DNA from 3 places in the Sphingomonas sp. CARO-RG-8B-R24-01 genome. Region 1 is predicted to be linked to each of the others. Evidence: predicted binding sites of a transcription regulator. Region 1 holds the regulator's gene; each other region holds the start of a gene.
What was found. The regulator LexA, encoded in region 1, represses DNA repair genes until DNA is damaged. The targets are predictions, from matches to a motif close to GTTCCNCNCTTGTTCT.
Positions count from the first base shown of each region.

Region 1 (3,277 bases):
TGCGGGCGAGACCGTCCGGATCTTTACCGGAGCCGCGCTGCCCGCCGGTGCCGACGCGGTGCTCATCCAGGAGGAGGCCGAGCGCGATGGCGATGCCGTCCGCCGATCGGGTGCCGGCCCCGCCCGTGGCGGGAACATCCGGCTGGCAGGCATCGATTTCCGTCTCGGCGACGTGCTCATCGATCGGGGCGATCGGCTGAGCCCGGCGCGGATCGCACTCGCGGCCAGCGGGGGCCATGGCGACCTGCTTGTCGCCCGCCGAATTCGGGTCGCGATCGTCGCAAGCGGTGACGAGCTCACCCTGCCGGGGTCGCCCTTGGAGGATGGTACGCTTCCGGAGTCCAACGGGGTCATGCTCGCTGCGATGCTCGCGGATTTGCCGGTCGATATTATCGACCTCGGCATCCTGCCCGACCGGCTGGAGACGATCACCGACGCCTTCGTAGGGGTAGACGCCGATATTCTGGTGACCACCGGCGGCGCATCGGTGGGGGATCACGATCTCATCCGGCCCGCCCTGGCCGCGGCCGGCGGGTCGATCGATTTCTGGCGGATCGCGCTGCGTCCCGGCAAGCCGATGCTCGCGGGCAAGATCGGGGAAATGCTCGTGCTCGGCCTGCCCGGGAACCCGGTGTCGGCGTTCGTAACGGGCGCGATCTTCCTGAAGCCGCTGATCGCCGCGATGGCCGGCGCGCGCGATCCCCGCCCGATGGCCTATCCGGGCATCCTGGGCGCGCCCCTCAAGGAAAACGACCGTCGCCAGGATTACATGCGCGCGACGACGCGTGCTGGGCGGGTCTACCCCGCCGACCAACAGGATTCATCGCTGCTGGCGACGCTGGCGGGCGCTGACTGTCTGATCATCCGCGCGCCCCATGCGCCGGCGGCCGCTGCCGGGGACTCGGTGGAAATCCTGCCGATCGCTTGACGCCCGCCTTTCTGTTCCGTATAGGTTCGCAGTCTGTTCCGACGAAAGGGCCCGGGATGCTAACGCGCAAACAGCATGAGCTGATCTGCTTCATCAACGACCGGCTGGAGGAGACAGGCGTCTCGCCCTCATTCGAGGAAATGAAGGAAGCGCTCGATCTCAAGTCGAAGTCGGGCGTGCACCGTCTGATCAGCGCGCTCGAGGAACGGGCGTTCATCCGTCGGCTGCCCAACCGCGCCCGTGCGCTCGAAGTGCTCAAGATGCCCGAGCGGGGCGCCAAGACCCCGACACGCGCAGCACCGGAAGCGCCGCCGGCGAACGTGCGGCCGCTGCCCAATCCAGCGAACGACGTGATCGAGATCCCGCTTCACGGACGGATCGCAGCCGGCGTGCCGATCGAGGCGTTCGAGGGCGCCTCCATGCTCGCCGTGCCGGCGGCATTGCTGGGCGGCGGCGAACATTATGCCTTGGAAGTCGCAGGCGATTCGATGGTCGAGGCGGGGATCCTCGACGGCGATTACGCGCTGATCAAACGCCAGGACGTCGCGCGGGATGGCGAGATCGTCGTGGCGCTGATCGACGACAGCGAGGCAACGCTCAAATTCTTCCGACGCGAGGGAGCGATGGTCCGGCTCGACCCGGCCAATCGTTCCTATGATCCGCAGCGGTATACGCCGGCCCAGGTGCGCGTGCAGGGCAAGCTGGCTGGCTTGCTGCGCCGCTACGACTAATCGCGCGCTGGATCCTGCGTTCCTGCAGGACGGTCGGTGGCCCTCCGTCGACCGTGACGGATCGGCACCCGATCTGCTGGGATCGTAATCCACGGGTGCCGGTCGCCGGGCGTGCGCACGGTGCGAACCGTTGCGCTGGCCGCTGACCACGGGGCAGCGGGGTGGAAGGTAATCGCGACTCCGCCCGTCTGCGTCAGGGTGGATCGATCCAGCCGCAGCCAGCGCGGACGGCACCGTCGGGACAGCCATCGGTCGCTGATGACGATATCGGCACGTGCGCAGGCTCGGATAAAGTCGTCGATCGGGACGAGGTACGGGCTACGCGTCGCCAGAATGGTCCAGCGTCGAGCGCCGATGATGCGGGTGGCCATGCACAGGTCGCGGCTGCAACGCGCGTCGCGCTGATCGGACCATAACACCGGCAACCCCGCCGTCCCGCCGCTTTGCGCCATCATGTCGGCGGTATAGTCGCCGGTTCGATCCCGCAGCAGCGCGACGTCCCCCGCCTGGGTTCGGATCGCGACATGCCGTCCATCTCCCGTCACCAACAGGTCGGGAGCGGGCGTCAGGAACGCCCATAACGCACCGGTCAGCAGCGGAACGACGCCGAGCCGTCGCCATCGGGTCCGCCACAGGGCGATCCACAGGCCGCCCGCGACCATTGCCGCATAAGCGCCCGCCGGCATGGCCGGCAAGGGCGCGACCGAGCCGGGGATCGCCGCCGTTGTCCTTGCAATCCAGAGCAATGCGTCGAGCGCGAGCCGGGTGGCCCACCAGAACGGTTGTCCGGCACCGATCGTGTCGAGCAATAGGGCGGCGGCCTCCAGCGGCATGACGACGAACGTTGTCAGCGGGATGGCGACGATATTCGCGACCGCTCCGTAGACCCCCGCCTTCTGGAAATGGAACAGCGAGATCGGCAACAACGCGGCTTCGACCACCAGCCCGGTCATCAGCAAGGATCCCGTGCTACGCAGCAGATGCTTCAGGCGCGGCTCCTCCCGGGCTGCGACCAGCGCCCGGATACCGGGATGGTCGTTCCAGGCGATGATCGACGCGACCGCTGCAAAGGACAGCTGGAAGCTCGGGCCCGACAGGGATTCGGGGTATAGCAGCAGGACCACCACCGCGCCCGCCGCGACCAGCCGCAAGGTCAGCGCTTCGCGCCCGAGGGCGAGCGCGACCAGGACGCACAATGATGCGACACAGGAACGTATCGTCGGAACCTCGGCGCCTGTCAGCAAAGTATAGCCGATCGCGACCACGGCCCCCGCCGCGCCGGCACGAACGGCAATCGCAGACGCAGGGCCAGCCACGGAGACAGCGCCAACAGGCGCGTGACGAGGATCATCGTCGCGGCAACCGCTGCGCTGATGTGGAGCCCACTGACCGACAGGAGATGGGCGAGGCCGGAGCGCCGCATCGCCTCGGTATCGTCCAGCGGAATCGATCCCTGGTCCCCGGTCGCCAAGGCGGCCGCAATGCCCCCCGCCCCGCCGCCTCCGGCCCGCTCCTGGATATGCGCGGACAACGCCTCGCGCAGACCGGGCAAAACGGCTGGCTCCCCGCCCGCGAGGACCGTTACGGGCGCAAAACCACGGCCCGTCGCGCCGATCCC
Region 1 covers NZ_JAKNQI010000005.1:79,449-82,725, reverse strand. Annotated here, with positions in the region: gene glp (gephyrin-like molybdotransferase Glp) at 1-928, shown strand, start outside; gene lexA (transcriptional repressor LexA) at 985-1,659, shown strand; gene L8G49_RS11555 (ComEC/Rec2 family competence protein) at 1,656-2,975, opposite strand; gene L8G49_RS21010 (ComEC/Rec2 family competence protein) at 2,897-3,277, opposite strand, start outside.

Region 2 (3,277 bases), on a different contig from region 1:
GTACGCATGCGCGAGCGAATAGCCGAGCTCGCCGCCTTCGTGGATCGACCCCGGCGTTTCGGGCGCCACATGGCTGGGGATGCCACCCGGCCAGGAGAATTGGCGGAACAGCCGGTCCATCCCGCCACGACTCCGCTCGATCGCGGGATAGCGCTCGGTGTACGAGCCTTCGAGATAGGTGTTGGCGACGATGCCGGGGCCGCCATGCCCGGGGCCGACGATCAGGATCATGTCGAGATCGCGCTCCACGATCACGCGGTTGAGATGGACGTACAGCAGGTTGAGCCCCGGCGTCGTCCCCCAATGCCCCAGCAGCCGGGTCTTGACGTCGGAGATCGCGAGCGGCTGATCGAGCAAGGGGTTGGAGCGCAGGTAGATTTGCCCGACTGACAGGTAATTGGCCGCGCGCCAATAGCCGTGCATCCGCCGCAGCAGATCGGGCGAGAGCGGCGCTTCCGGGGGCGGGACCGAGGCGATGGGGTCGGTCATGCGGGTTCCTGTCGATGGCTGGCCCTGTCCTTGCGCGTTCGGCACGGGCGCGTCTCTGGAGGAAACTACGTAGCGTGCGGCGCGCATTCCCTTGGCGGGCAGGCTGCCCTAGGGAACGGAAATGCCCGCGCAATTCCCCTGGCAATTCGGCTCCGTGCTGCCGTGGCTCGACCTGTTCGGGATCGCGGTGTTCGCGATCACCGGCGCGCTCGCCGCGATCCGGCATCGGCAGACGCTCGTCACCGCGACCTTCTTCGCGCTGATCACCGGAACCGGCGGCGGATCGGTGCGCGATCTGCTGATTGGCGCGCCGGTGTTCTGGGTGCACGACCGGCTCGTCGCGGGGACGTGCCTCGCGGTCGCGGTGTTGGTGTGGACGACTCCGCAACGCTGGTGGAAGGGCACCGCGCTCGACTGGCTCGATGCGGTGGGCCTGGCGGCGTATGCGGTGTTCGGCGCGGCCAAGGCGCTCGCGTTCGGCATCCCCCCCGTCCCCGCCGCCTTGATGGGCGTGGTGACCGCGTGCGTCGGCGGGATCATCCGCGACGTGCTCGCCGGCGAACCGTCGATCCTGATGCGGCCGGAGCTTTATGTGACGGCGGCGGCGCTCGCGGCGGGGCTGTATGTGGTGCTGGTGACGGTGGGGGTGTCACCCAACCTCGCCGCGCCGGTGGCGGCGGTTTGCGGCTTTGCGCTGCGGGCTGCGGCGATCCATTTTAGGCTGGCGCTACCCGCCTACGGCAAAGCCCCCGATTAACCCACCCGTGGACGGCTCGGCGCAAGGGAACCCTCGTAACCGGCCGCGCGCTTCCCTATCTCATCCTCTGGCGCTTCCATCAGAACAGAAGTAGAACTCGCTTTTATGCTGACTCATATTTCCGTGCGCGGCGCGCGCGAGCACAATCTCAAGGACGTGTCGGTCGATATCCCGCGCGATACGCTGACGGTCATCACCGGCCTGTCGGGGAGCGGCAAGTCGAGCCTCGCGTTCGACACGATCTACGCCGAGGGGCAGCGCCGCTACGTCGAGTCGCTCAGCGCCTACGCCCGCCAGTTCCTCGAACTGATGCAGAAGCCCGACGTCGACCATATCGAGGGCCTCTCCCCTGCGATCAGCATCGAGCAGAAGACCACCAGCCGCAACCCGCGCTCGACCGTCGCGACCGTCACCGAGATCTACGATTACATGCGCCTGCTGTGGGCGCGCGTCGGCATCCCGTATTCCCCCGCGACCGGCGAGCCGATCGCCGCGCAGACCGTCAGCCAGATGGTCGACCGCGTCATGGCGCTCCCCGAGGGCACGCGGCTCTACCTGCTCGCGCCGGTCGTCCGCGGGCGCAAGGGCGAGTATAAGAAGGAGCTGCTCGAATGGCAGAAGGCGGGGTTCACCCGCGTCCGCATCGACGGCGAGATCCATGAGATCGACGAAGCCCCCGCGATCGACAAGAAGTTCAAGCACGACCTCGAGGTCGTCGTCGACCGCCTCGTCATCGGTCCCGACATCGCGACGCGCCTCGCGGAAAGCTTCGAGGCCGCGCTGAAACTCGCCGACGGACTGGCGTATGTCGACCCGGCCGATCCGGTCGAGGTCCATACCCCCAAGCAGGAAGTCCTCGGCGACAACGCGCCCCCCGGCCGCATCGTGTTCAGCGAAAAGTTCGCCTGCCCGATCTCGGGCTTCACGATCGCCGAGATCGAACCGCGGCTGTTCTCGTTCAACGCCCCCCAGGGCGCCTGCCCCGCATGCGACGGGCTCGGCGAGAAACTGCTGTTCGACGAGGATCTCGTCGTCCCCAACCATGCGCTCAGCATCAAGAAGGGCGCGGTCGTGCCGTGGGCGAAGTCCAATCCTCCGTCGCCCTATTACATGCAGGTCCTCGGCAGCCTCGCGCGCGAATTCGACTTCAGCCTGGAAACCCCCTGGGAAGACCTGCCGGACGAGGCACAGCGCACGATCCTCCACGGCACCAAGGGCAAGCCCGTCACGCTGACCTTCATCGACGGCAAGAAGTCGTACGACGTCAAGAAGCCGTTCGAAGGCGTGATCGGCAACCTCAACCGCCGGATGCTCTCGACCGAGAGCGCGTGGATGCGCGAGGAACTCAACAAATATCAGAGCGCCGCCCCGTGCGAAGTCTGCCACGGCGGCCGCCTCAAGCCCGAGGCGCTCGCGGTCAAGATCGGGATGCGTGACATCTCGAGCGTCACGCGCCTGTCGGTCGTCGATGCGCTCACCTGGTTCGAACAGGTCCCCGCCGACCTCAGCGACCAGCAACGCGCGATCGCCGAGCGGATCCTCAAGGAAATCCTCGAGCGCCTCGGCTTCCTCAATAACGTCGGGCTCGACTATCTCAACCTCGATCGCACCTCGGGCACGCTGTCGGGCGGGGAATCGCAGCGCATCCGGCTCGCGTCGCAAATCGGCAGCGGGCTTTCGGGCGTGCTCTACGTGCTCGACGAGCCATCGATCGGGCTCCACCAGCGCGACAACGACATGCTGCTCAAGACGCTGCGGCGCCTCCGCGATCTCGGCAACACCGTGCTGGTGGTCGAGCATGACGAGGATGCGATCCGCACCGCCGATTACGTCATCGACATGGGGCCGGGCGCGGGCGTGCGCGGCGGGCATATCGTCGCGCAGGGCACGTTCGAGGAAGTCCTCGCCAACGAAAACAGCATCACCGCGGATTATCTGTCGGGCCGGCGCGAGGTCGCGGTGCCCAAGACCCGGCGCAAGGGCAATGGCAAGAAGATCACCGTCCACAACGCCACCGCCAACAACCTCAAG
Region 2 covers NZ_JAKNQI010000003.1:65,849-69,125, reverse strand. Annotated here, with positions in the region: gene L8G49_RS08210 (phosphoketolase family protein) at 1-489, opposite strand, end outside; gene L8G49_RS08205 (trimeric intracellular cation channel family protein) at 611-1,246, shown strand; gene uvrA (excinuclease ABC subunit UvrA) at 1,352-3,277, shown strand, end outside.
Region 2: the regulator LexA is predicted to act here: its motif matches at 1,328-1,343, upstream of uvrA (excinuclease ABC subunit UvrA).

Region 3 (3,277 bases), on a different contig from region 1:
TCGCCGATTATCCCAACGTGAATGCCTGGCTTGAACGCGGATTGGCGCGCCCGGCAGTTCAACGCGGACTGGCGATCCCCGCGCGCGCGTGACCGGGGACCATCGGAGCCGGATCCGGATCCGGATCCGGTGAATCAAGGATCGCGGCGATCTCATCTGCAAGGGTACGGATCGTCGCGACCAGCTCCGGCATGTCGACGCGGCGCGCCGCCGGGTCGAGCGCGCACAGCGTACCGAAGAACGCCCCGTCCGACAGCGTGATCGGCACTGCCAGATAGCTCTCGAATCCGTAAAGGATCGGGGTGGGATGGCTGCGCCAATAGCCATCGGCCGACGCGCAATCGAAGACGATGGCTTGGCCGGTAAGGCGAATATCGTTGCAGATCGTGGTCTTGAGGTCGAGTTCCTCGCCGGCGTCCAAACCGAACTCGATCTGGTCGAGGACGTGGCAGGCAATCCAGCGATCGTCGGTCACACGCGCGACCGCGGCGAAGCCCATCCCGGTAAGGTCGCACACGTGGCGCAGGATCGCGGCAATGCGCGGATTTCCTGCCAACGCGACGCATTTCTCGGCCAGTGTATGCATCGTGTTTCCCCGCCCTGATCCATACCGTGTTTTGCGGGCGCCACAAGGCAGGGGGCAAGCTGGCGTCGCCGCGATCAGGCGGCGGCGTGAAGCGCCGCAAATGCGGTGAATTCGGCGCGCAGGATGACATCGTCGATCGGCTCGACCAGCCGCCCTACGATGGCTGGCAGGTTGCCGGGACGGCCCCCATCGTCGATCCCGCCGAGGTTGACCGCGCGATACCCCATCGACCATGCACCGAACGTCCGAGCCTCGATCGTCTTTCGCGACAAGCGTACCACGGCGAAATGGCGGTCGTCGCGCGAAATCCGGTCATAGACGCTGGCGACCGCATCGTCCGGCCCTTCGAGGACCTGCAGAAAGCGCCGACCTCCCACGATCAGCAAGCCGGTGACACCGACGGCGGCATTGTTGCGCCGCGAAATCCGCAGGATGCCATCCAGGGATGCGTCATCGAGCTTTTCGCGGGCAGTGCTGATGTAGAGGATACGCTGCATGAGGGAACTCCGGTGTGAACGCTCCCAAAATCCGATTTAACGACGAATCTTTCGTTAATTTCGAAGCAATTATCACATAGATTTAGGTTGCTTGCCCCTTTCTCGACCGAGCTCCCTGCGCAAACCCTGTTCCCTTAACGTTCCTGATCACGTACATTGCCCTCATGGCAAAACCTCAGAAGCGCTACGTCTGCCAATCCTGTGGGTCGGTGTCGCACCGTTGGGCCGGGCAGTGCGGCGACTGTTCCGAATGGAATACGATGGTCGAGGACGCGGGCGCGAATGTCACGCCGTTCCAGGCCAAGCATAATCTGATGGGTGGCGGGCGATCGATCCAGCTCGTCGGGCTCGATGCGGAAATTACGCTGCCCGATCGTCTGGCGTCGGGCATTGCCGAGCTGGACCGGGCACTTGGCGGCGGGTTCGTCGAAGGCTCGGCGACGTTGATCGGTGGCGACCCCGGCATCGGGAAGTCCACGCTGTTGTTGCAGGCGGCGGCGAAGATGGCGTTGGCGGGGCTGCCGGTGGCCTATGTCTCCGGCGAGGAAGCGGCGGACCAGGTGCGCCTGCGCGCGCGACGGCTCGGTCTCGGGTCGGCTCCGGTCATGCTCGCCGCGGCGACATCGGTCCGCGATATCCTGACGACCCTGTCGCAAGCGACCCCGCCCGCGCTGCTGGTGATCGATTCGATCCAGACGATGCACTCCGACCTGATCGAGGGTGCCCCCGGAACGGTAAGCCAGGTACGCGCGTCGGCGCAGGAACTGATCCGCTTTGCCAAGGAGCGCGGCACCGCGGTGGTGCTCGTCGGTCATGTCACGAAGGACGGCAGTATCGCCGGTCCGCGCGTGCTGGAGCATATGGTCGATACGGTGCTGAGCTTCGAGGGCGAGCGGAGCCATCAATATCGCATCCTACGGGCGATCAAGAACCGCTTCGGCGGGACCGACGAGATCGGTGTTTTCGCGATGGTCGCCGAAGGGCTGACGGAAATCGGCAATCCGTCGGCGCTGTTCCTGACCCAGCGCGAGGAAGGCGTGACCGGGACGACCGTGTTCCCGGCGCTGGAGGGCACGCGTCCGGTATTGGTCGAGATACAGGCGCTGGTCGTCCGTCTCGCGAGCGGCGCGACGCCGCGGCGTGCTGTGGTCGGGTGGGACAGTGGGCGGCTGGCGATGGTGCTGGCGGTGCTCGAGGCGCGATGCGGGCTGAGTTTTTCAGCCTGCGAAGTCTATCTCAACATCGCGGGCGGGTATCGCGTCCAGGATCCGGCAGCGGATCTCGCGGTTGCCGCCGCCCTGGTTTCCGCATTGAGCGAACGACCCGTGCCCGCCGACGCGGTGGCGTTCGGTGAAATCGCATTGTCGGGTGAGATCCGCCCGGTCGCGCATTCGCCCCTGCGGTTGAAGGAAGCGGGGAAGCTCGGCTTCGAACGCGCTTTGCTGCCGTCGGCGGTGAACGACGACAAGAGCGGACTTACGCTGACCGGCTTTCGCACGCTCGGTGGGTTCGTCGAGCATATGCTGGGGAAATAGCGTGGGATGCGGCGCGTCGTGCGCATGGTCTGGGCGAGGGGGCGGGTAATCGGTCGCGATGCCGCGCGCATCGCGCTCGACTTTGGCGGCCCGCTCCGGATATGGCCTCGAGGATGAACCTCACCGCACTCGACATCGTAGTCCTTATCGTGGTCGGCGGCGCGGCGGTGCTGGGCATCGTGCGCGGCTTCGTGACGGAAGTGCTGTCGCTGTTCGCCTGGGTTGCGATCATTTTTGCGATCAAGTTGTTTCACGTTCCGTTGACGCATGCGCTGACCGGCATGATTGGAACGACCGCGGGTGCGGCGGTGCTTGCCTTTGCGATCCTGGCGGGCGGGACGTATTTCGGAGGGCGCATGGTGGCCAATGCGATTGGTGCCCGGACGCGCGACTCGGTCGTCGGACCGATCGATCGCGCGCTCGGCTTCGGTTTCGGTGCGCTGAAGGGCCTGATACTGGCGAGCCTCGGGTTTCTGCTGGTCGTGCTGGTGACCGACACGATGGGCGGTGGTCCAGCGCACCGGCCGGTCTGGCTGAAATCCGCGCGCGTCTATCCGCTACTCAACATCACGAGCGCGGGTATCGCGGATTTCGTCGATCGCCGTCGCAAGGGCCTTCCCCTGTTCGAACCGACGCTGGGACGCACGACCCCCGCCCAG
Region 3 covers NZ_JAKNQI010000001.1:321,691-324,967, reverse strand. Annotated here, with positions in the region: gene L8G49_RS01440 (glutathione binding-like protein) at 1-92, shown strand, start outside; gene L8G49_RS01435 (GAF domain-containing protein) at 59-586, opposite strand; gene L8G49_RS01430 (BLUF domain-containing protein) at 661-1,083, opposite strand; gene radA (DNA repair protein RadA) at 1,248-2,618, shown strand; gene L8G49_RS01420 (CvpA family protein) at 2,732-3,277, shown strand, end outside.
Region 3: the regulator LexA is predicted to act here: its motif matches at 1,212-1,227, upstream of radA (DNA repair protein RadA).